Regions from separate parts of the Streptomyces sp. NPDC102278 genome, predicted to be linked through region 2. Evidence: riboswitches for the same ligand, from Rfam matches in the RefSeq annotation. Region 2 holds a riboswitch; the other holds the start of a gene.
The links. A riboswitch is a leader RNA that binds a small molecule or an ion and turns the genes downstream of it on or off. The one in region 2 is predicted to bind glycine.

Region 1: it holds a riboswitch for glycine, as region 2 does, so the genes downstream of both, gcvT (glycine cleavage system aminomethyltransferase GcvT) here and gcvP (aminomethyl-transferring glycine dehydrogenase) in region 2, are expected to answer to the same signal.

Annotation. Positions count from the first base shown of each region.
Region 1 is NZ_JBIWLV010000001.1:243,336-257,441, forward strand. Features, by position in the region: gene ACIRO3_RS01075 (ABC transporter ATP-binding protein) at 1-445, opposite strand, end outside; gene ACIRO3_RS01080 (ABC transporter permease) at 442-1,443, opposite strand; gene ACIRO3_RS01085 (ABC transporter substrate-binding protein) at 1,619-3,328, opposite strand; gene ACIRO3_RS01090 (ABC transporter permease) at 3,423-4,415, opposite strand; gene ACIRO3_RS01095 (enhanced serine sensitivity protein SseB C-terminal domain-containing protein) at 5,027-5,767, opposite strand; gene ACIRO3_RS01100 (enhanced serine sensitivity protein SseB) at 5,852-6,604, opposite strand; gene ACIRO3_RS01105 (AAA family ATPase) at 6,668-7,348, opposite strand; glycine riboswitch at 7,570-7,672, shown strand; gene gcvT (glycine cleavage system aminomethyltransferase GcvT) at 7,856-8,971, shown strand; gene gcvH (glycine cleavage system protein GcvH) at 9,106-9,486, shown strand; gene glyA (serine hydroxymethyltransferase) at 9,502-10,773, shown strand; gene ACIRO3_RS01125 (L-serine ammonia-lyase) at 11,202-12,584, shown strand; gene ACIRO3_RS01130 (SsgA family sporulation/cell division regulator) at 12,811-13,218, shown strand; gene ACIRO3_RS01135 (hypothetical protein) at 13,364-13,867, shown strand; gene ACIRO3_RS01140 (flavodoxin family protein) at 13,968-14,106, opposite strand, start outside.
Region 2 is NZ_JBIWLV010000002.1:910,640-924,745, reverse strand. Features, by position in the region: gene ACIRO3_RS09010 (mannose-1-phosphate guanyltransferase) at 1-1,143, shown strand, start outside; gene ACIRO3_RS09005 (DUF881 domain-containing protein) at 1,247-2,152, shown strand; gene ACIRO3_RS09000 (small basic family protein) at 2,149-2,481, shown strand; gene ACIRO3_RS08995 (DUF881 domain-containing protein) at 2,487-3,296, shown strand; gene ACIRO3_RS08990 (FHA domain-containing protein) at 3,379-4,323, shown strand; gene ACIRO3_RS08985 (MerR family transcriptional regulator) at 4,343-5,104, shown strand; gene ACIRO3_RS08980 (bifunctional nuclease family protein) at 5,157-5,630, shown strand; gene ACIRO3_RS08975 (MerR family transcriptional regulator) at 5,811-6,455, shown strand; gene ACIRO3_RS08970 (DNA polymerase IV) at 6,511-7,992, shown strand; gene ACIRO3_RS08965 (PRC-barrel domain-containing protein) at 7,989-8,381, opposite strand; glycine riboswitch at 8,495-8,593, shown strand; gene gcvP (aminomethyl-transferring glycine dehydrogenase) at 8,791-11,676, shown strand; gene ACIRO3_RS08955 (DUF5999 family protein) at 11,772-11,960, opposite strand; gene ACIRO3_RS08950 (hypothetical protein) at 12,245-12,865, opposite strand; gene ACIRO3_RS08945 (glutamate-cysteine ligase family protein) at 13,361-14,106, shown strand, end outside.

The DNA.
Region 1 (14,106 bases), on a different contig from region 2:
AGGCCTCGACGATCTGCTTGCCCACCGAGTAGTACGGGTGCATCGCGGACAGCGGGTCCTGGAAGACCATCGCCATCTTGTGCCCGCGCAGCTTGCGCACGTGATCGGCGTCGGCCTGGACCAGGTCCTCGCCGTCGAGCACGACCTGCCCGGAGATGTGCGGGCGGCTGCGGGCGTTGCCGGTGCGGTGCAGACCCATGATGGCCAGCGAGGTCACCGACTTGCCCGAGCCGGACTCGCCGACGATGCCGAGCGTCTTGCCGCGCTCCAGATCGAAGGAGAGCCCGTCGACGGATTTGACGAGTCCGTCGTCGGTCGGGAAGTGGACCTTGAGGTCGCGTACGGAGAGGAAGGAGTCCGCGGGGCGGGCCTCCCCCTTCGCCTGCTCGGGGACGAACGCGGGCTCGCCGGAGGTGCCGGTCGAAACGGCGGGGTTCTCGGTCACGTCAGCCTCACGCGCGGGTCGATGACGGCGTACAGCAGGTCCACGATCAGGTTGGCCATCACCACGAAGAGCGCGGCGAGCAGGGTGACACCCATGATCACGGGGAGGTCGCCCTGGCCGATGGCGGCGACGGCCGCCGTTCCCAGACCCTGGAAGTTGAAGGTCGTCTCGGTGAGCACCGCGCCGCCGAGGAGTCCGCCGAGGTCGAGGCCGAACATCGTGACGATCGGGGTGAGGGTGGAGCGCAGGGCGTGCTTGCGGATGACCACGCCCTCCTTGAGCCCCTTGGCGCGGGCGGTGCGGATGTAGTCCTCGCCGAGGACTTCCAGCATGGTCGCGCGGGTGATGCGGGCGTAGGTCGCCGCGAAGAGGAAGGCGAGGGTGACCCAGGGCAGGATCAGACTGTTGAGCCAGGCCAGCGGATCCTCGGTCAGGGGTTTGTAGTTGGACACGTCCAACCAGCCGAGGCCGTAGACGAAGACCGCGGGAGCCACCATGCCGGTGAAGAAGATCGGCAGGGAGACGCCGGCGAGCGCTCCGATCATGACGGTCCGGTCGATGGCCGTACGCCGTTTCAGCGCCGAGACCACTCCGGTGGCCACACCCGCGATCACCCAGATCACGGCTGCGCCGACGGCGAGCGAGAGGGTGACCGGCATGCGGTCGAGCATGGTCTCCCAGACGGGGGCCTCGCTCTTGAAGGAGTAGCCGAAGCACGGAGCGGCGCAGTGCGTGACCTCGGTGCCGCCGTCGTAGTCGCGGCCGACGAAGATGCCTTTGAGGAACACCCAGTACTGCTCGGAGATGGGCTTGTCGAAGCCCATCTTCACGCGGATGCCCGCCAGGGCGGTCTCGTTGGTCTCTCGACCGGCGTACATGAGCGCGGGATCGCTGCCGGTCAGCTTCGGGACCGCGAAGAAGATGCCGAAGGTGACCACGGAGACCACCAGCAGCGTGGCGGCGACGTTGAACAGCCGCCGTATGAGGTAGACGAGCACTGCAGTCGGCCGCCCGGGGCGGGCGGCTGCCGCCCCTTGTGGGGACGACAGCCGCCGCCTGCGGCCTTCACCTGCCCTTCGGACTAGCGCATGTGCGGTGAAGGCACTTACTTACGAATTGCTGGCCTGCTGGTGCCCGACGGCCGCGGTGGGCGGCCGCCGGACGGTCGGACGACTACTTGGCGACGCCCAGGACGGCGAGGTCGATGCGGCCCATCGAGTCGTTGAAGTAGACGTTCGTCAGGCGCGGGTTGTGGTAGATGAGCGCCTTGTCGAAGTTGATCGGCAGGTAGAGCGCCTTCTCCATGACCTTCTTGTTGATGTCCGTGTAGAACGGAGCGGCGGCGTCCGGGGTGGCAGCGTTCGCGGCCTTGTCGAACAGGCCGTTGACCTCGGGGTCGTCCAGCATCGTGTAGTTGTTGTTGCCGTTCGGCAGGATGAACGAGCCGTCGACCAGCGGCTGGAGGAAGCCCGAACCGGAGTTGTAGTCGGCGCCCCAGCCCATGACGATGATGCCGTAGTTCTTCTTCTTCACGTTCTCGGGCGAACCGATCGTGGAGGAGGAGAGCTTGCCGTCGTACTGGTCGATCGTGGCCTTGATGCCGACCTTGGCGAGCGAGGCCTGGAGGGACTCGGCCGTCTTGACCTCGGGGGCGCGGTTGTTGCGGACCGCGATGGTGGTCTCGAACCCGTCGGGCTTGCCACAGGCCTTGAGCGCGTCCTTGGCCTTCTGCTCCTGCGCCTTGCCGGCGGTCAGGCCCCACGGGTCGAAGGACTTGTCCGAGCCGGGGATGCCGGGCGGCAGCATGTTCGCGCCGAGGTCACCGCTGGTCGGGCCACCGCGGGCGTTCTGCAGCGACTTCGGGTCGGCCGCGTAGATGACGGCCTTGCGGCACTCGATGTTCTCGAACGGCGCGACCGTCTGCGGGAAGGCGAAGTAGCGGATGTAGCCCGTGAACGGGTTGTCCGCGTTCTTCTTGAGGTTCGCGTCCTTGAGGATCTTGTTCTTCGCGGCCTGCTGGACACCGGTGCCGTCGACGGCGAGGTCGATGTCGCCGGAGAGCAGGCGCTGGTCCATGTCGTCCGGGTTGGTGGTGACCGTGAAGCTCACCTTGTCCGGCAGACCCTTGCGGATCGTGTCCGTCTTCGGGTCCCAGTTCTCGTTGCGGACGAAGGTGGCGCCCTTGCCCGCGGTGAAGTTCTCGACCTTGTAGGGGCCGGTGGAGACGGGCTTGTTGGTGTAGCCCGCGCCCTGGTCCTTCGCCGCCGGGACCGGCGAGGAGGACGGCATCGCCAGCAGGTAGTTGAAGTCCGAGTTGGCGCTGGCCAGGTTGAAGACGATCGTCTTGTCGTCCGGCGTCTGGACCGACTTCAGACCCATCTTGTTCGGGTCGGTGTCCTTGTACGGGCCCGGGTACTTCTGACCCTGGTCGAGCAGGTCGACCAGGTACGTCGGGCCGCCGGACAGCACGTCCTGAGCGAAGACGCGCTCGATGCCGTACTTGAAGTCCTTCGAGGTGATCGGCGTGCCGTCCTCGAACTTCACGCCGTCCTTGATCTTGACGGTGTACGTCTTGCCGTCGTTGCTCAGGACCGGCGCGGCCTCGGCGAGGTCCGGGACCAGCTTCGTGCCCGCGGCGCCCGGCTTGCTGTCGTACGCGTAGAGCTGGCGGATGTAGAGGCGCTGCAGGTTCCACACGAAGCCGTAGTAGGCACGCGCCGGGTCGAGGTAGTCGACGTCCTGCGGCGACCAGAGCTTGAGCTCACCGCCCTTGGCGTCCGAGGCGTTCACCAGGGCCGTGGAGGCACCGCTGTAGCCCTTGTCGTTCGCGGCGCCGTCGGACTTCTTGCCCTCGTCCTTGCCACCGCCACACGCGGCGGTCATCGACAGGGCGGCGACCACGGCGGTGATCGCGAGTGCCTGCTTTCTGCGGATCACGGTTGTCCAACCTCCATAGGTGGTGAAGCGAAGAAGCGGTTCAGCTGCCCTTGGGGTCGAGTGCGTCGCGCAGCCCGTCCCCGAAGAGGTTGAACGCCAGGACGGTGATGAAGATCGTGAGGCCCGGGACCACCATGTACATGGGGTCGTCCTGGTAGATGGGGACGGCGTCGGACAGCATCTTGCCCCAGGAGGCGGTGGGCGGCTTGACGCCGGCACCGAGGAAGCTGAGGGCCGCCTCCGTCAGGATGTTGGTCGGGATGATCAGCGTCGAGTAGACGAGGATCGGCGCGACCAGGTTGGGCAGCAGCTCCTTGATCAGGATGTAGCCGCGGCCCGCCCCGAGGCTGCGCGCGGCCTCGACGTACTCGCGTTCACGCAGGGAGATCGTCTGTCCTCGGACGATGCGGCCGATGTACGGCCAGCCGAAGAAGCCGATGACGACGATCAGCACGCCCATCCGGACGCCCGAACCCTCGAACCCCCAGAGGGAGTTGGGGACCACGGACACGAGGGCGATGGTGAACAGCAACTGCGGGAAGGCCAGCAGCAGGTCCATCGTGCGGCTGATGACGCCGTCGACCCAGCCGCCGAGGAACCCGGCGAGCGCGCCGAGCAGGCTGCCGAGGACCACCGAGACGAAGGCCGCGAGGAAGGCGACGACCAGGGAGATGCGGGCGCCGTAGACGATCCGGCTGAACACGTCGCGTCCGTTGGTCGGTTCGACGCCCAGCAGGAAGTCGGAGCTCATGCCGCCGAACGAGCCGAGCGGCGTCCCGAAGTCCGGGTCCAGCATGTCTTCGTGGAACTCGTTGGGCGGATGGCCCAGCAGGCTCACGATCAGCGGCGCGAAGACGGCCACCAGGATCAGGAGGATCACGACCACGCCGCCGGTCAGCGCGACCTTGTCGCGCTTGAGCCGCATCCAGGCGATGCGGCCGGGCGAGCGGCCTTCGATGGCCTTGGCAGGGACGTCGGCTACGGACACGGGTGCGGGTGTTTCCGCGTCCGTGTCATGCAGTGGTGCCGTCATCGTGGTGGGGACCCCTCTCGGCCGACGGGTGTGCCGGCCCATGCCCGCCGCTGTGGCGGCGTTGGTGCGGAGTGGCGCTCGGAGTGCGTGGGACACGCGGAACGCGTGTGAGGTGCAGGAAGTGCGGGAAGTGCTGCGAAAGTGCCGTGCGAAACAACAGGTGCAGTCAACGAACCGAACCGTGCCCGGAGGACTGATCGGCTCTTGGGTGGGGAGTCTTCATCGGGCGCTCGACCAGCCGCCAGACCCGCAGATGAATGGATGCGCAAACGTGATCTGACGTCCCGGTACCCGTTATCCGGACTTCACTCGCGTCTCAGCGGAGCAAGACCGCCTGTTCGGTACGGAACCGGACATGGCGCCCAACTCGCAAGACTCGCATGCCTTTTGGCCCCACAAGACCGAAGAAATCAGGACAAGACGAAGGTCGTCCGGGCGCGGCGGTCGCCGGCGGCCGGAGGCGTCGCGCACCCGTCCGTCCCGGAGTCCGGACGGCGTCGGCGCGCGGCCCGTCCGCAGGTCCCGGGAGGACGGGGACGCCTGGCGGGAGGGCGTGGGGAGGGCACGCGAAAGGCCTCCGCCGGAAGTCCGACGGAGGCCTGGGGGACGTGCTAGTACGAGGGCGCCTGCCCCTCGCGGTCGTAGAAGGGGCGGGTCTGCGAACGCAACCACATCGCGACCGGATCGTGCTCGTCGGCCAGCGCGACGGTGCACACGGGAACGCCCTCGGGGACCGCCCCGACCGACTGCCGCATCATCTCCCGGACGGACTCCAGCGCGGGCGCGGAGGCGTCGTACAGGTCGAGCCCGACGGCGAGGTACGCCGATCCGAGCGACGGCTGCACCCAGGCCCTGCGCAGCGACCGGACGGCGGGCGTGCGGTGCGCGTGCTGGGTGAGCAGACCGTAGAACTGCGGGAGCTCCAGGGCGGGCTCCGACAGGCGCAGCGGTCCGGCGGGCATCCGGTCGAGGCCGGTCGCGATCCGGCGGAGGTCGGCCCAGGGCAGTCCGATGCCGCCGCCCTGGGCGTGCGGGTTGAGCCACAGCCCCCAGCGGTCCGGGTAGAGGGCGCGGGCGATGTCCCGGCCGGTGACCACCTCGTAGCCGCGGTTCCAGCCGCTGGCGGTCAGTTCCTGCGGGGAGGTCACGCAGGGCGCGTATCCGAGCCCGTCGACCTCCATCCCCCCGTACTGGGCATCCGGGGAACCCGGCTGCCCCTGCCACAACAACATCCACAGCCGGCCCTCGGCCAGGGCGTGCAGAAGCGACTCGTAGCTCTCATAGCGCCCGGGAGTCACCTGGCGCAGCATGTGCTCGACCTGCCCGGCCGCGGCCGTGCCTGACGCACTCACCCGGTACCCCTCTTCGTCCGCCCGTCGTCCACCCGTTACCCAGGCCACACGTGCGGCCAAGAGATGTAATCAGCTTAAGCGGCCCTACGGGAGGTAGAAGGGGCGTACACGCTCACGAATCCAGTCCGTGACCGGGTCCTCGACGGCGTCCAGGAGGATCAACTGCACGGGCCAGGGCGCCGGTACGCGGGCCAGCGCCCGGCCGAGCGCCTCCAACGGGGCGCTGCGCGATTCGGGATCCCATCCCACCAGTCGGACACCGATGTACAGCTCGGGCGCCCCGCCCTCCACGCTGGCCAGGCAGCGGTGCGCGGCGGCCACCACCCCGGTGGCCCGGAACTCCTCGCCGGCCGCCGCCAGGAAGTCCACCGGGTCGTCCTGCCAGTCGGGCTCGAAGAGCCGGACGCGGCCGCCGGTGGCCGGGCCGTCGAGCGGTGTCCGCCCCGCGCGGCACAGCTCCGCGACGGCGGCCGGGGGGAGCGGGACGCCGACGGCCCCCTCGGGGTTCACGGCGATGCCGAGCTGCGGCGGCAGGCCGCGGGCGAACTCCACGGCGGGGGCCACGGCGAAGTCCATGCCGGGGCCGACGCAGAAGCGGAACTGGGCCTCTGAGCTGTAGACGGGGACGTACGCCGCGCCGCCGATCTGCATCGTCGGGAGGGTCAGGTCGGCGGCGTCGGGCGCGCCGCCGGCCGGCAGCGGCACCCAGACCCGGCTGCGACCGAGCACCTCCAGGATCCGCGCTCCCGCGTCCACCGCCCCCAGCGCCGCCCCGAGCACCTGCTCCAGCTCGTTGTCGGGCCACCCGCCGCCGTGCATCCACGCCTCCGCTGCCATCGCCACCGTTGCCGTGCCGAGGTTAGTGGGTCCGCGCGGACCCCCCTCCCCCGGGCTCGCGCGTCAGGCGGCGGGGGTTGAGGTGTGCGTCGGGGGCGTGGGGCCGAAGGTGATGCGGGTGATGCGCGAGGCGGCGGCGCGGTCCAGGAGGACCGCCGACGCGCAGCCGCGCGGGAGGCTGCCCGACTCGGCGTCGCGCAGGAGCCGGTCGGCCGCGCCGCGGTGGCGGGAGAAGGCGTACGCCGACACCCGCCGGCCGCGCGCCTCCTGCCCGGCCAGGGCCTCCTGTGGGCTGGTGTCGAGGAGCAGCAGGTGCAGGGCCCGGTCGCGGCGCCGGGCGAACCCGGCGAGCAGGGCCCGCACCCACCTCTGGGTGCCGCAGTCGTGGACCACCACCGAGGCGCCCGAGCGCAGCACCCGCCACAGGCCCCAGTAGTGGGCGACGCGGACCAGTGGCCGGTAGACCGCGTACGGCAGGGCGTCCGGCATCTGCCGCTCCCAGCGTTCCCGGGTGTCCTGCGAGTCGACGCCGCCGGCCGCGGCCCGCTTGATCAGCGTGCTCTTGCCGCCTCCGGGCAGGCCGGACACCACGACGATGTCCCCGTCGGCGAAGTCGAGCGCGCGCGGTCCGTGCGCGCCCCGGCCGCGCAGGTCACGCACGACCGTGCTCCCGGCCCGCGCGGGCCGCTCGTGGGCGCCCCGCTGCGCCGGCACCCCCGCCACGGTCCCCGTCGTCGTCAGCACTCCGAATCTCCGCACCGCCACAGTGATCGCCTCCCCCGAATCGGGTCGCGAGGACCCTTGCCCACTGAGTGTAAAGAGACGGTAATCCGGCATGCCCGGTTCCGGTCGGCCCGCTCGAACCCGGTCACGGTCACGCACGGTCTTTCGGGCCCGCACACCCGACGCGGGCCGTCGCGTGCAATGATGTGCGCCATCTGGACACCAACTGCATACCGGCCGCTTGAATCCGCGCGGGAGAGTCCCGGCAGGCCATGAGGCCGTGCCCGGGCGCCGAAGGAGCAAGTCCTCCCTTGAATCTCTCAGGCCCCGTACCGCGTGGATGAGGCAGATCTGAAAAGCGAGCCGCGCCGCCGTCCCCGACGGCATCGGCGTGTGCTCCACCCAAGGTGCAAGTCGACGACGCGCCCCGTTTCGCGCGGGAACTCTCGGCGAACCTCTCAGGTTCCGATGACAGATGGGGAGGACCGTCCTCGTCATGTCATGCCCTGGGACCCGGGAGCCACACCCATGAGCACTGCCCCCCGCCTGACCGCCCTCGACGCGCTGCACCGCTCGCTCGGTGCGACCATGACCGACTTCGCGGGCTGGGACATGCCGCTGCGCTACGCCAGTGAGCGCGACGAGCACAACGCCGTGCGCACGAAGGCCGGCCTGTTCGACCTGTCCCACATGGGCGAGATCACCCTGACCGGCCCCGAGGCCGTGAAGGTGCTGGACTACGCGCTGGTCGGCAACATCTCGACCGTCGGTGTCGGCCGCGCCCGCTACACGCACATCTGTCAGGAGGACGGCGGGATCCTGGACGACCTGATCGTCTACCGCCTCGGCGAGACCGAGTACATGGTCGTCGCCAACGCCTCCAACGCCCAGGTCGTCCTGGACGCGATCACCGAGCGGGCCGCCGGCTTCGACGCAGAGGTCCGCGACGACCGCGACGCGTACGCGCTGATCGCCGTGCAGGGCCCGGAGTCCCCCGGCATCCTGAAGTCGCTGACCGACGCCGACCTGGACGGCCTGAAGTACTACGCCGGCCTGCCGGGCACGGTGGCCGGGGTGCCCGCGCTGATCGCGCGGACCGGCTACACCGGCGAGGACGGCTTCGAGCTGTTCGTCTCCCCGGAGCACGCGGTGGAGCTGTGGCAGGCGCTGACCGAGGCGGGCGCGGGCGTCGGCCTGGTCCCGGCCGGCCTGTCCTGCCGCGACACCCTGCGCCTGGAGGCGGGCATGCCGCTGTACGGGCACGAGCTGACCACCTCCCTCACCCCGTTCGACGCGGGTCTGGGCCGGGTCGTGAAGTTCGAGAAGGAGGTGGACTTCGTCGGCCGCAAGGCGCTGGAGGCCGCCGCCGAGCGCGCCGCCGGCAACCCGCCGCGCAAGCTCGTCGGGCTGATCGCCGAGGGCCGCCGCGTCCCGCGCGCCGGATTCCCCGTCGTCGCTGACGGGCAGGTCGTCGGAGAGGTCACCTCGGGCGCCCCGTCGCCGACGCTGGGCAAGCCGATCGCGATGGCGTACGTGGACGCGGCGCACGCCGCGCCCGGCACCTCCGGTGTCGGCGTGGACATTCGCGGTACGCATGAGCCGTACGAGGTCGTGGCGCTGCCGTTCTACAAGCGGCAGAAGTAGTTCCGCCCCTTCCGTCACACGTCGTCGCCGTACGCAGGTCCGTGCCGTCGCCGTACGCAGGTCCGTGCGGCGCCGTCTCGGCATTCAAGACCACCGGTTCACATCCACTCCCCCGCATCCAGGAGAATCAGGCCATGAGCAACCCCCAGCAGCTGCGTTACAGCAAGGAGCACGAGTGGCTGTCGGGCGCCGAGGACGGCGTCTCGACGGTCGGCATCACGGAGTTCGCGGCCAACGCGCTCGGTGACGTCGTCTACGCCCAGCTCCCCGAGGTCGGCGACACCGTGACCGCGGGTGAGACCTGCGGCGAGCTGGAGTCGACCAAGTCGGTCAGCGACCTGTACTCCCCCGTCACCGGTGAGGTCGTCGAGGCCAACCAGGACGTCGTGGACGACCCGTCGCTGGTGAACTCGGCTCCCTTCGAGGGTGGCTGGCTCTTCAAGGTGCGCGTCACGGAGGAGCAGCCCGACCTGCTCTCCGTCGACGAGTACGCCAAGCTCACCGCCGGTAACTGACCCCAGGGGACCCTGATGTCTGTACTGAACACCCCTCTCCACGAGCTCGACCCCGACGTCGCCGCCGCCGTCGACGCCGAACTCGAGCGCCAGCAGTCCACCCTGGAAATGATCGCGTCGGAGAACTTCGCTCCGGTCGCCGTCATGGAGGCCCAGGGCTCGGTCCTGACCAACAAGTACGCCGAGGGCTACCCCGGTCGCCGCTACTACGGCGGCTGCGAGCACGTCGACGTGGTCGAGCAGATCGCGATCGACCGCATCAAGGCGCTGTTCGGCGCCGAGGCCGCGAACGTCCAGCCGCACTCCGGTGCGCAGGCGAACGCCGCCGCGATGTTCGCGCTGCTCAAGCCGGGCGACACGATCATGGGCCTGAACCTCGCCCACGGCGGTCACCTGACCCACGGCATGAAGATCAACTTCTCCGGCAAGCTCTACAACGTGGTCCCGTACCACGTGGACGCCTCGGGCGAGGTGGACATGGCCGAGGTCGAGCGCCTCGCCAAGGAGTCCAAGCCCCAGCTGATCGTCGCGGGCTGGTCCGCCTACCCGCGCCGGCTGGACTTCGCCGCCTTCCGCCGCATCGCGGACGAGGTCGGCGCGTACCTGATGGTCGACATGGCGCACTTCGCCGGCCTGGTCGCCGCGGGTCTGCACCCGAACCCGGTGCCGCACGCCCACGTCGTGACCACCACCACGCACAAGACCCTCGGCGGTCCGCGCGGCGGTGTCATCCTGTCGACGCAGGAACTGGCCAAGAAGATCAACTCCGCGGTCTTCCCCGGCCAGCAGGGTGGTCCGCTGGAGCACGTGATCGCGGCCAAGGCGGTCTCGTTCAAGGTCGCCGCCTCGCCCGAGTTCAAGGAGCGCCAGGAGCGCACCCTGGAGGGCGCGAAGATCCTCGCCGCCCGGCTGGTCCGGGACGACGTCAAGGCCGTGGGCGTGGACGTCCTCACCGGCGGCACCGACGTGCACCTGGTCCTGGTCGACCTGCGCAACTCGGAGCTGGACGGTCAGCAGGCCGAGGACCGCCTCCACGAGGTCGGCATCACGGTCAACCGGAACGCCATCCCGAACGACCCGCGGCCGCCGATGGTCACCTCGGGTCTGCGGATCGGTACGCCGGCCCTGGCCACCCGCGGTTTCGACGCGGAGGCCTTCACCGAGGTCGCCGAGATCATCGCGGAGGCGCTGAAGGCGCCGTCCCCCTTCGCGGAGGCCGACGCCGAGGCCCTCAAGGCGCGCGTCTCGGCGCTCGCCGCGAAGTTCCCGCTGTACCCCACGCTCTGACGTGGCGCGCTAGGTCTTCGTGAGAAGGGCCCGGTGGCTGTGGAAACAGGCACCGGGCCCTTCTCGTGATCGGGCGGGCACGACCCCGGCCCCGCGACCGGCGCCACGACCGGCCCGACATGGCCTTGCTCACGTGTGTCCGAGCCGGTGCGCGTGCGGGCCCGCCCGCCCGGGCCCACCCCGCCCGGGCCCACCCCGCCCGGGCCCGCCGCACGGGCCCGCCGCCCGGGCCCGCTCCCGTACCGGCCCGAGGCCGGGGGCGTCGTACCGGAGCGCGAACCGGGCCGCGCCTGACCGTCACCCGCGCGCGGCCCGCGCCGGCCGGCTTGTTCACCTCCTCGCGTTAAGCTCGGCTGCCGGACAAAATCCGACCAATCCGCCTCTCCTGCCCCCTCCCACCCCACGAGCAGACAAGGGAGTCCGCCACCGTGGCCATCTCCGTCTTCGATCTCTTCTCCATCGGCATCGGTCCCTCCTCTTCCCACACGGTCGGCCCGATGCGGGCGGCACGCATGTTCGTGACCCGCCTGAAGAAGGACGGTGTCCTCGCCCAGACCGCGTCCGTCCGCGCGGAACTCTTCGGCTCCCTGGGCGCGACCGGCCACGGCCACGGCACGCCCAAGGCCGTCCTGCTGGGACTGGAGGGGCACTCCCCCCGCACGGTGAACGTCGAGACGGCGGACGCCGAGGTGGAGCGCATCCGCCAGAGCGGCCGGCTGCGGCTGCTCGGCGCCGAGATAGGCGAGGCCCACGAGATCGCCTTCGACGAGCCGAACCAGCTGATCCTGCACCGTCGGCGCTCGCTGCCGTACCACGCGAACGGCATGACGCTCTTCGCGTACGACGCCTCCGGCACCCCGCTGCTGGAGAAGACGTACTACTCGGTGGGCGGCGGCTTCGTGGTCGACGAGGACGCGGTCGGCGAGGACCGGATCAAGCTCGACGACACGGTGTTGAAGTACTCCTTCCGCTCCGGTGACGAGATGTTGCGGCTGGCGAAGGAGAACGGCCTGTCGATCTCCTCGCTGATGCTGGAGAACGAGAAGGCCTGGCGCACGGAGGAGGAGATCCGCGCGGGCCTCCTGGAGATCTGGCGGGTCATGCAGGCCTGCGTGTCGCGCGGCATGTCCCGCGAGGGCATCCTGCCGGGCGGTCTGCGCGTCAAGCGCCGCGCCGCCGGCACCGCCCGCCAGCTGCGCGCCGAGGGCAATCCGCAGGCGCACGCCATGGAGTGGGCGACGCTGTACGCGATGGCCGTCAACGAGGAGAACGCGGCGGGCGGCCGGGTCGTCACCGCCCCCACCAACGGCGCCGCGGGAATCATCCCGGCGGTCCTGCACTACTACATGAACTTCGTGCCCGGGGCGGACGAGGACGGCGTGGTCCGCTTCCTCCTCGCGGCGGGCGCGATCGGCATGCTCTTCAAGGAGAACGCCTCGATCTCGGGTGCCGAGGTCGGCTGCCAGGGCGAGGTCGGCTCGGCCTGCTCCATGGCGGCCGGCGCCCTCGCCGAGGTCCTGGGCGGCACGCCCGAGCAGGTGGAGAACGCCGCCGAGATCGGCATGGAGCACAACCTCGGCCTCACCTGTGACCCGGTCGGCGGTCTGGTGCAGATCCCGTGCATCGAGCGCAACGGCATGGCGGCCGTCAAGGCGGTCACCGCGGCCAAGATGGCGATGCGCGGCGACGGCACCCACAAGGTCTCCCTCGACAAGGTCATCAAGACCATGAAGGAGACCGGCGCCGACATGAAGGTGAAGTACAAGGAGACCGCTCGCGGCGGTCTCGCGGTCAACGTCATCGAATGCTGATCTGACGACTCCGTCCGCCGCCGCGCGCGGCGGGCCCGTCGAGCCCGTCCTCCCCCGGAGGGCGGGCTCCCGCGTGTTCGGAGGGGGCAGGTCCGCCGGGGCGGGGCAAGACGGGTCGAGCGGCCCGTCCGGGTCGGGACCTTGGACCCGCGGATGCGGGGAAGGCGTGGGGTTGGCTTGCCCGAGGGGCACGAGACACCCCGCCGACAGAGAGGCCACCCCCGCCATGACGATCACGGAGCACCGCGTCCTCCCCCTCCTCCTGGAGGGCGCGACCACCCCCATTCCGGTGCGCGGGACGTTCGTGTACCGCACGGACCGGCCGTACGAGATCGCCCTCGACTTCGAGGGCGCCGGGGTGCACATCGCGCGCTGGGTGTTCTCCCGCGAGCTGCTGCTCGACGGGCAGACCTGCGCCACGGGCGAGGGCGACATACAGGTGTGGCCGCGCTGGAAGGCCACCGAGCCGCGGATCTTCCTGGCGTTCAGCAACGGCGAGCACGGGTGTGTGATGTCCGCCCGGGCGAAGGACGTACGGGCCCTGTGCCGCCGGCTGGTGGAACTGGTGCCGCGCGGGCAGGAACGACGGCACTACGACCTGGACGCGGAGCTGAGCGCGCTGCTGCCCGGCTGACGGCGCGGCGCACGACCTCGCGGTACCCGGCCTCCCGCCACGCGGCCTCGTGGCTCGTGCCCGATCCGGTGCAACCATGGGCGCCCCGGAAGTGTCTTCTGCTGTGACACCACTGTCCCCGTCTCTCAAGAATCGGGGGGACGTCATGCGTCCGCCACGTCGCCGTCAGGTCATCGCACTCGTCACGGGCACGCTGCTCGCCGCCGGCATCGGCCTCGCCGCACCGGCCTCGGCCGCCACCCGCACCTTGTCCACCACGCTGGTCACCAACGCCCGCTTCGGCGGGCACTGCACCTTCGACCGGCTCGTCGTCGACCTTCAGGGATCCGCTCCCCCGGTCACCGTCACACCCGTTCCCGAACTGGTCTACGACGGGTCCGGCAAGCCCGTCCCGCTGGCCGGGAAGTACTTCCTGGAGATCCGACTGCACCCGGCGGCAGGGCACACCGACGCCGGCCAGAACGTCTACCAGGGGCCCCGCCTGCAGAAGATCAACCTGAGCAAGCTCAAGGGCCTGGCCTACACCGGCGACTACGAGGGGTACGTGACCTTCGGCGCCGCCTTCGACACCAAGCCCACCTACAAGACGAGCGTGCTGCACGCGCCGGAGCGGCTGGTCGTCGACTTCCCGCATCCGGCGACCTGCTGAACCGTCGCCCGACGAACCGGTCGAACGGTCGAGGGGCCCGGGGCGTGCGCCGCCCCGGGCCCCTCGCACGCGACAGCGCGACAGGGCGGGACGACATTGCCTAGCGGTGCTCCGGGTTGGGGAAGTCGAAACGGCACCCGGCGTCCCACTCGGAGCGTTGGTTGCCGTGTGCGGGCATGCCGCCGGCCCGCTTGAGCAGGGCGGCCAGGTGCATCAGGTTCCACGTCATGAACGTGGTG
Region 2 (14,106 bases):
AACGTACCGCTGCCGGTGGCCCGGCAGCAGACCGCGCGAGGAAGCGCCGGCGGCATCGTGCTCCGGACCTCGCCCGGAGTGCCGGACTCGGTCGACATCATGTTCCTCGACGAGCGCGGCGCCGACCTCTCACTCCAGCAGCAACGCAAGCTGGACCGGGTGTACGCACGCCAGGAATACCGGCGCGCGTTCCCCGGCGAGATCGGTGACCTGCAGTTCCCGGGCAGCGTCTTCGACGCGTACACGGGCTCGCTGCTGAGGCGCGTGGACATCACCGGAGTCGCGGACTCCGGGCTCAAGGTCGTCGTGGACGCCTCGAACGGCAGCGCGGGCCTGGTCCTGCCGAGCCTGCTCGGCCGGCTCGGGGTGGACGCGCTGACCGTGAACCCCGGGCTCGACGAGACCCGGCCGACCGAGACCAGGGAGTCCCGTCGGGCCGGGCTGGTGCGGCTCGGCGAGATCGTGGCCTCCTCGCGGGCGGCCTTCGGCGTGCGCTTCGACCCGGTGGGCGAGCGGATCTCGCTGGTCGACGAGCGCGGGCGGATCATCGAGGACGACCGGGCCCTGCTGGTCCTCCTCGACCTGGTCGCGGCGGAGAAGCGCAGTGGCAAGGTGGCGCTGCCCGTGACCACCACCCGGGTCGCCGAGCAGGTGGCGGCGTACCACGGGACCCAGGTGGAGTGGACGACCACCTCGCCGGACGACCTGACGCGGGTGGGCCGGGCCGAGAACACCATCTTCGGCGGCGACGGCCGGGGCGGATTCATCGTTCCGGAGTTCAGCAGCGTCTTCGACGGTTCCGCGGCCTTCGTGCAACTGATCGGGTTGGTGGCGCGCACACAGCTCACCCTCAGCCAGATCGACGCGCGCATCCCGCGGGCGCACGTGCTCAAGCGGGACGTACCGACGCCGTGGGCGGTCAAGGGGCTCGTCATGCGACGGGTCGTGGAGGCAGCCGGTGACCGTCAGGTGGACACCACCGACGGTGTGCGGGTGGTCGAGGCGGACGGCCGCTGGGCCTTGGTCCTGCCGGACCCGGCCGAGGCCGTCACGCACCTGTGGGCCGAAGGGCCCGACGACGCGTCCGCGCAGGCGCTGCTCGACGAGTGGGCGGCGGTCGTGGACGGTGCCGGCGATCACTGAGCCGGGCATGTGAGACACCGGTCCGGTGGGCCGGTACGGGAAAGCCTTCCGTACCGGCCCACCGGACGCCCGCATTCGGTGGCACCGGTGACGACATGCGACGATGTGGGGCATGTCGCAGCCGCCCAACAACCGGAGTTCGGCCACGCCGCCCGCGCGCCCGGACGCTTCCATGTCGCTGCTGACGCACGTGATGGACCACAGTCTCGACGAGGGCTATGCGGAAGCCTCGGCACGGCGCGCGGCGGACGGTACGGCGGGCCTCCCGCGCACCCTCAAGGCCAAGCTCGGTCTGGCCGCCGGACTGGTGATCGCCGCCATGGTCGTCACCCTCGGAGCGGCCGAGGCGAGGATCGCGGCGCCCGTGCTGGCCAAGGAGCGCGGGGAACTCATCGACCGGGTGGAGCGGGCCGACGAGCACGCGACGACCGTGGAACAGGACATCGAGCGGTTGCGCACCGAGGTCGCGGACAGCCAGCGCGAGGCGCTCAAGCAGCACGGCGGGGACCAGGGGCAACTCGTGGCCCTGCTGGCCGGCGCGACCGACGTGCGCGGCCCGGGGATCAAACTGACGGTGGACGACGCCAAGGGATCCTCCTCCGCGGGCGGCGGCGGACCGCGCGAGAACGCCGGCTTCTCGAACACCGGCCGGCTCCGCGACCGGGACATGCAGAAGATCGTCAACGGGCTCTGGCAGTCCGGTGCGGAGGCGGTCTCGATCAACGGTCAGCGGCTCACGGCCCTCTCGGCGATCAGGGCCGCGGGCGACGCGATACTGGTCGACAACAAGCCGCTGGTACCGCCGTACGAAGTGCTCGCGGTGGGAGACAAGAAGAGGCTCGGGACCGCGTTCCAGGACTCCGTGGGCGGCCAATACCTGCACGTGCTGCAGGAGAGCTACGGGATCCGCTCCAGTCTGTCGCCCGTGGACGACATCCGCCTGCAGGCCGCGTCGAGCTTGACCGTACGTACAGCTACAGCAGCAGAGCCGAAGAAGGGTGCATCGTGATCGCGGTACTGGGCCTCGTGGTCGGAGTGGTGGTCGGGCTTCTGGTCCGACCCGAAGTGCCGGCCGTGGTGGAGCCTTATCTGCCGATCGCCGTGGTGGCGGCGCTGGACGCGGTGTTCGGCGGTCTGCGCGCGATGCTGGACGGCATCTTCGTGGACAAGGTCTTCGTGGTGTCGTTCCTGTCGAACGTCGTGGTGGCCGCACTGATCGTCTTCCTCGGTGACAAGCTCGGCGTCGGCGCCCAGCTGTCCACCGGCGTGGTCGTCGTGCTCGGCATCCGCATCTTCTCCAACGCCGCGGCCATCCGTCGGCACGTGTTCCGGGCGTGAGGTCGATGAGTACGGAGAACACCCCGCCGGAGGAACCGAACGTCCCCGAGCAGCCTCTTAAGGAGGGGTCGGCGCAGGTGGCCGATCCCGAGGAGACCGGTCGGCAGCGCCTGGCGGCAGGTCTGTGGCCACCACGGGTGAGCCGCGCCCAATTGATCGTCGCGCTGTTGCTGTTCGTCCTCGGCCTGGGTCTGGCCATCCAGGTCCGCTCGAACAGCGACTCGGGCGCTCCGCTGCGGGGGGCCCGTCAGGAGGACCTCGTACGGATCCTCGACGAGCTCGACGGTCGGACCAAGCGCCTGGAGGACGAGAAGCAGAGGCTGGAGGACCAGCGCAAGGAGTTGGAGAACAGCTCCGATCAGGCCGAGGAGGCGCGCAGGCAGACCGTGGAGAAGGAACGTCAACTGGGCATTCTGGCCGGTACGGTGGCTGCCCAGGGACCGGGCATCACGCTGCGGATCACCGACCCCGCGGGGCAGGTGCAGTCGGACCAGCTCCTGGACACGCTGCAGGAGCTGCGGGCGGCCGGTGCCGAGGCGATCCAGATCAACGGTGTGCGGGTGGTGGCCGGGTCGTTCTTCTCGGACGAGGGCGGTGGGGTCGGCATCGATGGGAAGAAGATCACACAACCCTATGAGTTCAAGGTGATCGGCAAGCCGCAGGACCTGGAGCCCGCCCTGAACATCCCCGGCGGCGTCGTACAGACGCTGGAGAAGGAACAAGCCACGGTCGCCGTCACACGGTCGGCGAAGATCGTTGTGGACGCCTTGCGGGCTGCGAAGCAGCCTGACTACGCTCGGTCGTCATCACCGTGACGCGGGGCGCAACGTGGAGCGGCTCACGCGGGCGGACGCCTGCGGGGGGTCGAGGCACCGAAGTCGCGGTGCGTGGTGGAAACTGTCTGGTGGTTACGGACGTTGTGAGAATGTCCGGATCGGCAGGTGTGTGCATTCGGAGTTCGTCCTGCCCCACGGGCGGGTCTGTTTCGGTCAAGGGGAATCGCCCGTGAAGTTGTTTGAGAAGTTGTTCGGCAAGAAGAACCGCGAGGAAGGCGGTGCCGCGAGGCACCGTGCGGGGCACGGAGACGTGGAAGGGCAGGGCGACCGGCCGCTCTTCCGCGACGAGGTCGCCGGCTCGGGTGATGTTTCGGGTGCGCAGGGCGCGTCGGCTGTTGACCCTGCCGGTACCGGACGCATAGGTTTCGGTGAACCATCAACCTCAAGTGCGGGTGGAGGGTTTACCCCCGACCCGTATGCCACCAATGCCTCCGCGGGGCAGCCGCGGCGCGAGGAGCCGTCCATGTCGGCCGAGCAGATCTGCAGCAGGTGCGGGCACCGCAGCGATGCGGCCAGCCGGTTCTGCTCCAGCTGCGGGGCGCCGCTGCGGCCGGGTCTGACGCCGGAGCGTGCTTCGGAGACCACGTCCACGATCTCGATCTCGGGCCTTGAGGCCTACGAGGCCGAGGTGTCGGGGCAACAGCACGTGTCGTCCTCGCTGTCCCCCGAGGCCCAGGCCGCGGTGGAAGCGCTGCCGCCCGGTTCCGCTCTGCTGATCGTGCGGCGCGGCCCCAACTCCGGCAGCCGGTTCCTCTTGGACGGCGAACTGACCACTGCCGGTCGGCATCCGCAGAGCGACATCTTCCTGGACGACGTCACCGTCTCCCGGCGACATGTCGACTTCCGACGGGGCCAGGACGGTGGCTTCACCGTCTCGGACGTGGGCAGCCTGAACGGCACGTACGTGAACCGTGAGCCGATCGACTCCGTCGCCCTGCACAACGGCGACGAGGTGCAGATCGGCAAGTACCGGCTGGTCTTCTACGCGAGCCTGCGGGGCATCTGACCCGTCAAGGGAAGGTCCCATGCTGCGCACCCCGACAGGCGGTGCCGGAAACGGCACCGCCGCCTCGGCCGGGCGGCTGGTGAGCATCGGCACGGTGCTCACCATGCTGCGTGACGAGTTTCCCGACGTCACGATCTCGAAGATCCGCTTCCTGGAGGCGGAAGGCCTCGTCGAGCCCCGGCGCACACCTTCCGGATACCGCAAGTTCAGCACCGACGACGTGGCTCGGCTGAGCCGGATCCTGCGCCTCCAGCGGGACCACTACATGCCGCTGAAGGTCATTCGCGGACAGCTCGACGCGCTCGACCGCGGCGAGCAGGTCCGCATCCCGTCGCCCACGGCGCACGGGGACTCCATCGATCCCGCGAGTCCCGCCGCCGTGTACGGCGAAGTGGGGCGGGAGCGGCCCGGCGCGGCCCGGGTGGGCCGGGCCGAGCTGATCTCCGCCGCGGAGGTGGACGAAGCGCAGCTCGGCGAGTGGGAATCGTACGGCCTCATCGCCGAGGCGCCGGGCGGCGGATTCGACGCCGAGACGGTCACCGTGGCCCGCTTGATCGCGGATCTCGGTCGATTCGGGCTTGAGCCCCGCCATCTGCGCGCCATGAAAGCGGCCGCGGACCGGGAGGCCGGTCTGGTCGAGCAGCTCGTGGCCCCGCTGCGCCGGCACCGCAATCCGCAGACCAGGGCCCATGCGGAGGCCACGATGAGGGAGCTCGCGGGGCTGTCCGTACGGCTCCACGAGGCCCTGGTACAGACCGCCCTGGGGGTCCGGCTCCACTGACCAGGGGGAGCCCGACTACCCAAACCTGCCGGGCAGGTCCTAGGGTTGCTGTGTGAACGAGCTCGACGTTGTGGGTGTCCGGGTGGAAATGCCCTCCAACCAACCGATCGTGCTCCTGCGTGAAGTGGGAGGCGATCGGTACCTCCCCATCTGGATCGGACCCGGGGAGGCGACCGCCATTGCCTTCGCGCAACAGGGCATGGCCCCTGCCCGTCCGCTGACGCACGACCTGTTCAAGGACGTGTTGGAGGCGGTCGGTGAGGAGCTCACCGAGGTTCGGATCACGGATCTGCGGGAGGGCGTCTTCTATGCGGAGCTTGTCTTCGCCAGTGGGGTCGAGGTGAGCGCGAGGCCCTCCGATGCCATAGCGCTCGCCCTGCGGACGGGGACGCCGATCTACGGCAGCGACGGCGTGCTCGACGACGCGGGCATCGCCATCCCCGACGAGCAGGAGGACGAGGTGGAGAAGTTCCGCGAGTTCCTCGATCAGATCTCGCCCGAGGACTTCGGCACCGGGCCGCAGTGAGGCGCGAGCCGTGTCACCCTCCGTGAAGATTCAGCCCATTCGAGTAGCCTTTCCCCGTAGACGGACACGGGAAACCACTCTCAGGGTGATTATCACTCGGCGTGCCGAGTGTGGCGATCGTTGACGCACCCCTGGTGACTGCCTACCTTCGAGGTGGCAGGTCAAGGACGGAGGGTCGGCGTGAGGATCACGGGCGACGGTACGACCGGGGGCATCCCCGCACGGAGTGACGGTGGACCGTACCCACTGCACGGCGGTGCGCCGGGTTCCGCGCGCCGTCAGCCGGAGTCGGTTCCGACGCCGGTCGGACCGGTGAGCGAGGAGCGGGCGCCCGAGCAGATCGGCTACCGGGGGCCGACGGCGTGCGCCGCCGCCGGCATCACCTATCGGCAATTGGACTACTGGGCGCGGACCGGGCTGGTGGAGCCGAGCGTCCGACCCGCCTACGGATCGGGCACGCAACGGCTGTACAGCTTCCGCGACGTGGTGGTCCTCAAGATCGTCAAGCGCTTCCTGGACACCGGGGTGGCGTTGCAGAGCATCCGCACCGCCGTGCAGCACCTGCGCGACCGCGGTTTCTCGGACCTGGAGCGCATGACGCTGATGAGCGACGGCGCCACCGTCTACGAGTGCACCTCACCCGATCAGGTGGTCAGCCTGCTCCAGGGCGGGCAGGGCGTCTTCGGCATCGCGATCGGCGTGGTCTGGCGGGACGTGGAGCACGCGCTGTCCCAGCTCCACGGCGAGCGGATCGACACCGGGGAGACGCTGGTCGGGCAGAACCCGACGGACGAGCTGGCGGCGCGCCGCAACCGGGCGGTCTGAGGCGCTGCGGCGGGCTCCCGCCGGATTGTCAGAGGCGTAGGGCAGCATCGGGGCTGTGAGAGCCGCGCCGACCATCCTGCATCTGGACATGGACGCCTTCTACGCATCCGTGGAGCAGGCGTCGAAGCCGAGCCTGCGCGGCAAAGCCGTGATCGTCGGCGGGCTCGGGCCGCGCGGGGTGGTGGCCACGGCCTCCTACGAGGCCAGGCGCTTCGGCGTGCACTCGGCGATGCCGATGGCCCAGGCCAGGCGGCGCTGCCCGAACGGCGCCTACCTCACCCCCCGGTTCCGCGTCTACCAGGCGGTCAGCGAGCGCGTGATGGGGCTCCTGCGGGCCCTGTCGCCGCTCGTGGAGCCCCTGAGCCTGGACGAGGCCTTCGTGGACCTGGAGGCGGGCGAGGTCGCCTTCGACTCCGCCGGCGCCCGGGCCGCCGGGGAACGGCTGAGGGCCGACATCATGGCCGCCACGGGGCTCAGCGGGTCCGTGGGGCTCGCGGGGTCCAAGATGCTGGCCAAGGTGGCCTCCGAGGAGGCCAAGCCCGCAGGACTGCTGCTGATCGAGCCGGGGACCGAGCGCGAGCACCTCGCGCCGATGTCCGTGCGGACCCTCCCCGGCGTGGGCCCGGTGACCGGAGAACACCTGCGGCGCGCCGGGATCACCACCGTGGGGGAACTCGCCGAGGCCGGCGAGGACGAGTTGATCCGGATGGTGGGGCGCTCGCACGGCCTGGGGCTGTACCGGATGGCCCTGGGATTGGACGACCGGCCGGTGGTCGCCGAGCGGGACGCGAAGTCGGTCTCGGTGGAGGACACCTTCGACGTGGACCTGCACGACCGGGTCCGGATCCGGGGCGAGGTGCAGCGGCTCGCCGACCGCTGCGTGGGGCGGCTGCGGTCCTCGGGGCACTCGGGGCGCACGATCGTGTTGAAGGTGCGGCGATACGACTTCTCGACGCTGACGCGCTCGGAGACGCTGCGGGGGCCGACCGACGATCCGGGGGTGGTCCGGGAGGCGGCGGCGCGGCTGCTGGAGGGTGTGGACACCACGGGCGGGGTGCGCCTGCTGGGCGTCGGGGTGACGGGGCTGGCGGACTACACGCAGGAGGACCTGTTCGCCCAGGCCGAGGCGGAGGGGGCCGGCGACGCGATCGGGCCGCCCCGGGACCCTGCGGCGGAGGACGCGGAGCCGTCGGGCCCGGGCGCGGTGGACGTCACCGGGATCACGCCCGGCGTCGCGGCGGAGCCGGAGGGGGCCGAGGGGGCCGTACGGGGCATGGAGGGCGACGGGGACGCCGTGCCGGCCGGTGCGGCGGGAGTGGCCCCCGAGCGGCTCTGGCCGGCCGGGAGCGACGTGCGGCACGCGGTGTACGGGCCCGGGTGGGTACAGGGCAGCGGGGTCGGGCGGGTGACCGTACGGTTCGAGCGGCCGGGATCGCCGCCCGGTCGCGTGCGCACCTTCAGGGTGGACGATCCGGAGCTGGAGCCGTCCGATCCGCTGCCGTTGGTCGGGGGAGGTGGAGGGGGTGGGGGTGCCTAGCCTTCGCCCGCCAGCCGGCCGAAGTCGCGGGGCGTGTTCCTCGGCGGGGTCGGCGGGTGGTGGAACTCCGTCGGCAGGGTCACGTCCAGTCCGTAGTGGTGGTAGAGCTGTAGTTCCTGTTCGGGCGAGAGGTGGCGGCCTACGCCGAAGTCGGGCGCGTCCCTGATCAGGGACCGCTCGAAGGGGACCCGCAGGGCGTCCCCGACCACCTCGCTGGGTTCCAGGGGGACGAACGCGTCCCGGCTGAACAGGCCCGTCCTGACCGCGGCCCATTCCGGTACGCCCGTGGCATCGTCGAGGTAGACCTCGTCCACGGTGCCGATCTTGGCTCCGTTGCGGTCGAATGCCTTGCGTCCGATCAGGCTGCGCGGATCGATGTCGGTCTGCACGGTCCCTCCATATGGTCGCAACTCCTCCGTAATCACTACAGAAGTGCATATTCGGAGAGGGGGCCACTCGAAGGAGGGTTCGGAACCTCGCTGGTAGGCTGGGTGACGGCTGTCGACCCTGTGCGGGAGAGTCCTCCGAGTGAACGCGACGGAGGCGCCGAAGGAGCAAATCCTCCCCGGAATCTCTCAGGCATACGTACCGCACGTGGTGAGGCCACTCTGGAAAGCAGGGGCGGGTACCGGATGAATTGCGCCGGTTCCTCTCCTCACCGACGGTGAAAGCCGGATCTCATGGGCGAACCCCAGGAGGCCCGGTGAAGCTCTCAGGTTGAGATGACAGAGGGGGAGGCCGTTCGGGTGCCCGCGCCGTGGTGCCCCTCGCAGGTCATACGACCAGGAGGCCTCCGTCATGACCGCCAACCGCATTCCGCTCTCCCAGCTGGAGCGAGGCATCCCCTTCGAGCAGCGCCACATCGGCCCGGATGCCGAGGCGCAGGCGAAGATGCTCGCCCACGTGGGCTACGGCTCCTTGGACGAACTGACCGCCGCAGCGGTGCCCGACGTGATCCGCAGCGCCGAGGCGCTCGACCTGCCCGAGGCGCGGACCGAGGCCGAGGTGCTCGCGGAGCTCCGCGAGCTGGCCGACCGCAACCAGGTCCTCTCGTCCATGATCGGTCTCGGCTACTACGGGACCTTCACCCCTCCGGTGATCCTGCGCAACGTCATGGAGAACCCGGCCTGGTACACGGCGTACACGCCCTACCAGCCCGAGATCTCGCAGGGCCGCCTGGAGGCGCTGCTGAACTTCCAGACCGTCGTCGCCGACCTCACCGGCCTGCCGACCTCGGGCGCCTCGCTCCTCGACGAGGGCACCGCGGCAGCCGAGGCCATGTCGCTGGCCCGCCGCGTCGGCAAGGTCAAGAACGGCGTCTTCCTGATCGACGCGGACGCCCTGCCGCAGACGATCGCCGTGATCGAGACCCGCGCCGAGCCCACGGGCGTCGAGGTCGTCGTCGCCGACCTGTCCGAGGGCATCCCCGCCGAGATCGCCGAGCGCGGCGTCTTCGGCGTGCTGCTCCAGTACCCGGGCGCCTCCGGTGCCGTACGGGACATCAAGCCCGTCATCGACCAGGCGCACGAGCTCGGTGCCATCGTCACCGTCTCCGCGGACCTGCTCGCACTGACCCTGCTCACCTCCCCGGGCGAGCTGGGCGCGGACATCGCCGTCGGCACCACCCAGCGCTTCGGCGTCCCGATGGGCTTCGGCGGACCGCACGCCGGCTACATGGCCGTCCAGGCCAAGCACGCCCGCTCGCTGCCCGGCCGCCTCGTCGGCGTCTCCGTGGACGCGGACGGCAACAAGGCGTACCGCCTCGCGCTCCAGACGCGCGAGCAGCACATCCGCCGCGAGAAGGCCACCAGCAACATCTGCACCGCGCAGGTGCTGCTCGCCGTCATGGCCGGCATGTACGCCGTCTACCACGGACCGGACGGCCTGCGGACGATCGCCCGCCGTACCCACCGCTACGCGGGCGTGCTCGCCGCGGGTCTGGCGGCCGGCGGCGTCAAGGTCGTGCACGGCTCGTACTTCGACACCCTCACCGTCCGGGTACCGGGTCGCGCCGGCGAGGTCGTCGCCGCCGCCCGCGCGGGCGGGGTCAACCTGTACCGCGTGGACGCCGACCTGGTGTCGATCTCCTGCGACGAGACCACGCTGCGCGCCGACATCGAGGCCGTCTGGGCCGCCTTCGGCGTCACCGCAGACATCGAGGCGCTGGACGAGGCCACCCCCGAGAGCCTGCCCGAGGGCCTGCTGCGCTCGGACGAGTACCTGGCCCACCCGGTCTTCCACCAGCACCGTTCCGAGACCGCGATGCTGCGCTACCTGCGCAGGCTCTCGGACAAGGACTACGCGCTGGACCGCGGCATGATCCCGCTGGGCTCCTGCACCATGAAGCTCAACGCGACCACCGAGATGGAGCCGGTCACCTGGCCCGAGTTCGGGCAGCTGCACCCGTTCGCCCCGGTCGAGCAGGCCGAGGGGTACCTCACGCTCATCAACGAGCTGGAGGAACGCCTGTGTGAGGTCACCGGATACGACAAGGTCTCGATCCAGCCGAACGCCGGCTCCCAGGGCGAGCTCGCCGGCCTGCTGGCCGTCCGCGCCTACCACCGGGCGAACGGCGACGAGCAGCGCACCATCTGTCTCATCCCGTCCTCCGCGCACGGCACGAACGCCGCCAGCGCCGTGATGGCCGGCATGAAGGTCGTCGTCGTCAAGACCGCCGACGACGGCGAGGTGGACGCGGACGACCTGCGCGCCAAGATCGAGCAGTACCGCGACGAGCTCGCCGTGCTGATGATCACCTACCCGTCCACGCACGGCGTGTTCGAGGAGCACGTCGCGGACATCTGCGCGCAGGTGCACGACGCCGGCGGGCAGGTCTACGTGGACGGCGCCAACCTCAACGCCCTGGTCGGCCTGGCCAAGCCGGGGCACTTCGGTGGCGACGTCTCGCACCTGAACCTGCACAAGACCTTCTGCATCCCGCACGGCGGCGGCGGTCCGGGCGTCGGCCCGGTCGGTGTCCGGGCGCACCTGGCCCCGTACCTCCCCAACCACCCGCTCCAGCCGACCGCCGGTCCGGAGACGGGCGTCGGCCCGATCTCCGCCGCTCCGTGGGGTTCGGCCGGCATCCTGCCGATCTCCTGGTCGTACGTGCGCCTGATGGGCGGCGAGGGCCTCAAGCGCGCCACCCAGGTGGCCGTGCTCGGCGCCAACTACATCGCCAAGCGCCTGGAGCCGCACTACCCGGTGCTCTACACCGGTCCCGGCAACCTGGTCGCCCACGAGTGCATCATCGACCTGCGCCCGCTCTCGAAGGCCACGGGCGTGAGCGTGGACGACATCGCCAAGCGTCTGATCGACTACGGCTTCCACGCGCCGACCATGTCCTTCCCGGTGGCCGGCACGCTGATGATCGAGCCGACGGAGTCCGAGGACCTCGCCGAGATCGACCGCTTCTGCGACGCGATGATCGCCATCCGCGCCGAGATCGAGCGGGTGGCCGCCGGCGAATGGCCGGTCGACGACAACCCGCTGGCCAACTCCCCGCACACCGCGGCGGCGCTGGGCGGCGAGTGGAACCACTCGTACACCCGTGACGAGGCCGTCTTCCCGGGCGGGGTCACGGCCGCCGAGAAGTACTGGCCGCCGGTGCGCCGGATCGACGGCGCCTTCGGCGACCGGAACCTGGTGTGCTCCTGCCCGCCGCTCGACGAGTACGACAACTGAGCCGTGATCGTGGCGGTGTGAGCTGACGGGGAAGGGGCCGGTCCCGGAGCATCGCTCCGGGACCGGCCCCTTCCCCTTGCCCTGCCTCGTCCCGTCTAGGCGACCGCGAGCGGCCGGTGCGGGGCGATGATCTGGCCGTCCGGCAACAGCTCCCCGGTGTCCTCGAAGAGCAGGACGCCGTTGCACAGCAGGCTCCAGCCCTGTTCCGGGTGGTTCGCCACCGGCAGTGCGGCCTCCCTGTCGGCGGAGTCTGACGTCGGGCAGGCTGGCTGGTGCTGGCACATGGATGCGTTCTTTCGCTGCGATGTGGTCTGCGTGCTACGGCTCGATGCGTGATTCATGGCCGTCCCCCTGGGTCATCCCCGCGCCTGCGGAGAGCATGTCCTCAGTGTTCCCCCACGACGGCTGCTTCGTAGGTATTTCCCGGCAGCTGTCCTCATAGATTGATGACGCATCACTCGTGCGGGCGGTTCAGGCCAACTCCCCTGTCATTTCGGGTGGTTCACCAGTGGCCCGAGCGGGCTAGGCCGAATGGGCAACTTGGGCCATGCCGGTCGAGGAGTGCTGGTCAGGCCGCCGGTGCGGCCACCGCGGGCGGTGCCGGAGGAGCCGGCGGGGTGAGCCGACGGGTCAGCACGGGCAGCAGCTCGGACACGGTGTGCGGTCGGAAGGGCGCGATCCCGGGAGGCGCCGGGGCCAGCGGGATCAACAGGTCGGCGGCGTCCGGCAGGCCCGCCGAGGCGTCGGCGTTCACCGCTCCGTGCAGCCACAGGGTCAGCATGTACAGCTCCGGTACGGACAAGAGTCTCGCCTGGTGGCTCATGCCGAGCGACTCGGCCTGGCGCAGGGCGCGTTCGGTCGCCGCCACGTACGGGCCCTCGAAGAAGTGCGAGAAGGCCCAGCCGTCCGCGGTGAGCCGGGTGTCGGCCGCCGCGACGAAACGGTCCCCGCTGCGGATCATGAACCGCCAGCCGGTCAGCCGCGTGCGGGGCGGCCTGGCGCCGGTCGTGAGCGACGAGGCCTGCAACCGGTCGAGCACGTGGACCGGCAGGGGGAGTTCGGCGGTCAGGGGACCCTGGATCTTGCGCAGGGCCGGGGTGTGCGCCTCGTGCACGGCGGTGGGGGAGCGCAGTGCCGCGAGGACGCAGCGCAGGGCGGGCGCGGGAGCCGGAGGGACATGCAGCGGCATGGTGGGTCGCCTCTCACTTGGGAGACCTGGGGTGCGGGGGAAGGTGCGGACGACGCTGTCGCATTCTGGGGCCAGAGGGGGGCTGAGGGGCAATGGCCGCGCGCCAACTCTCTGCCTCGTTTGCGGAGTTTATACGACATGTGTTCACGCAGTGTTTCGGCTAGCTGTCCCGTCCATTGCCGACAAGGCGCTTACCGGTCCCTCTGGCATGGCATTCATGCCGGTTGCGCACGAACATGTCGCCCTGACCTCGGAGGTTACCGGACGGGGGCTCGGCTGGAAAGCATCGGTTATGCGGAATGGGCAAAGGCGAGGGGGAATTTGCGTTTTCGAGCTTGCCAGGCGAATGTGCCGAAGCGCCCTTCGGGCCAAACCGGCGCGCGCTGCCCGCCATGCACGCCCCCGCCGCGTTATCGATCACTCCGCCGGGGCATCATCGACCGTAACGCGCGCCTGGGTGCACCGGGCCAGGCCCATTCGAGGAGGGACGCTTCGATGGGGGAGAAGGTCGTGGCAGGCGGATTCGACCTGTCCGATCGGCATCGGTATCGAAGGAAGCTTCACGAGTGCCTGGAGGGGCTGGAGCGCCTTCTGGCGGAGAAGAGGTTCGATCGGCCCAAGAACATGATGGGACTGGAGATCGAACTGAATCTCGCGGGTGCCGACGGGTTGCCGAGAATGGTGAATGCCGAGGTTCTGGAGCGGATTGCGAGCCCTGATTTCCAGACCGAACTCGGAATGTTCAACCTGGAGGTGAACGTACTCCCGCACCGCCTCGGCGGACGGGTATTCGACCAGCTCGCCGAGGAACTCGGCGCGGGGCTGCACTATGCCCACCGGCAGGCCGCGGCGGTCGACGCGGGGGTGGTGATGATCGGCATCCTGCCGACGATCACCCGCTCCGACCTGGCCCTGGCCAACCTCTCCGCCGTGGACCGGTACTCGCTGCTCAACGAGCAGATCCTGATGATGCGCGGCGAGGACTTCACCCTCGACATCGACGGGGTCGAGCGGCTGACCTGGACCTCCGGTTCCATCGTGCCCGAGGCCGCCTGTACTTCCGTGCAACTGCACCTCCAGGTGACCCCGGCCCGGTTCGCGGACGTGTGGAACGCGGCCCAGGCGGTGTCCGCCGTGCAGACGGCGGTCGGCGCCAACTCGCCGTTCCTGTTCGGGCACGAGCTGTGGCGGGAGTCGCGGCCGCCGCTGTTCACCCAGGCCACCGACACCCGACCGCCCGA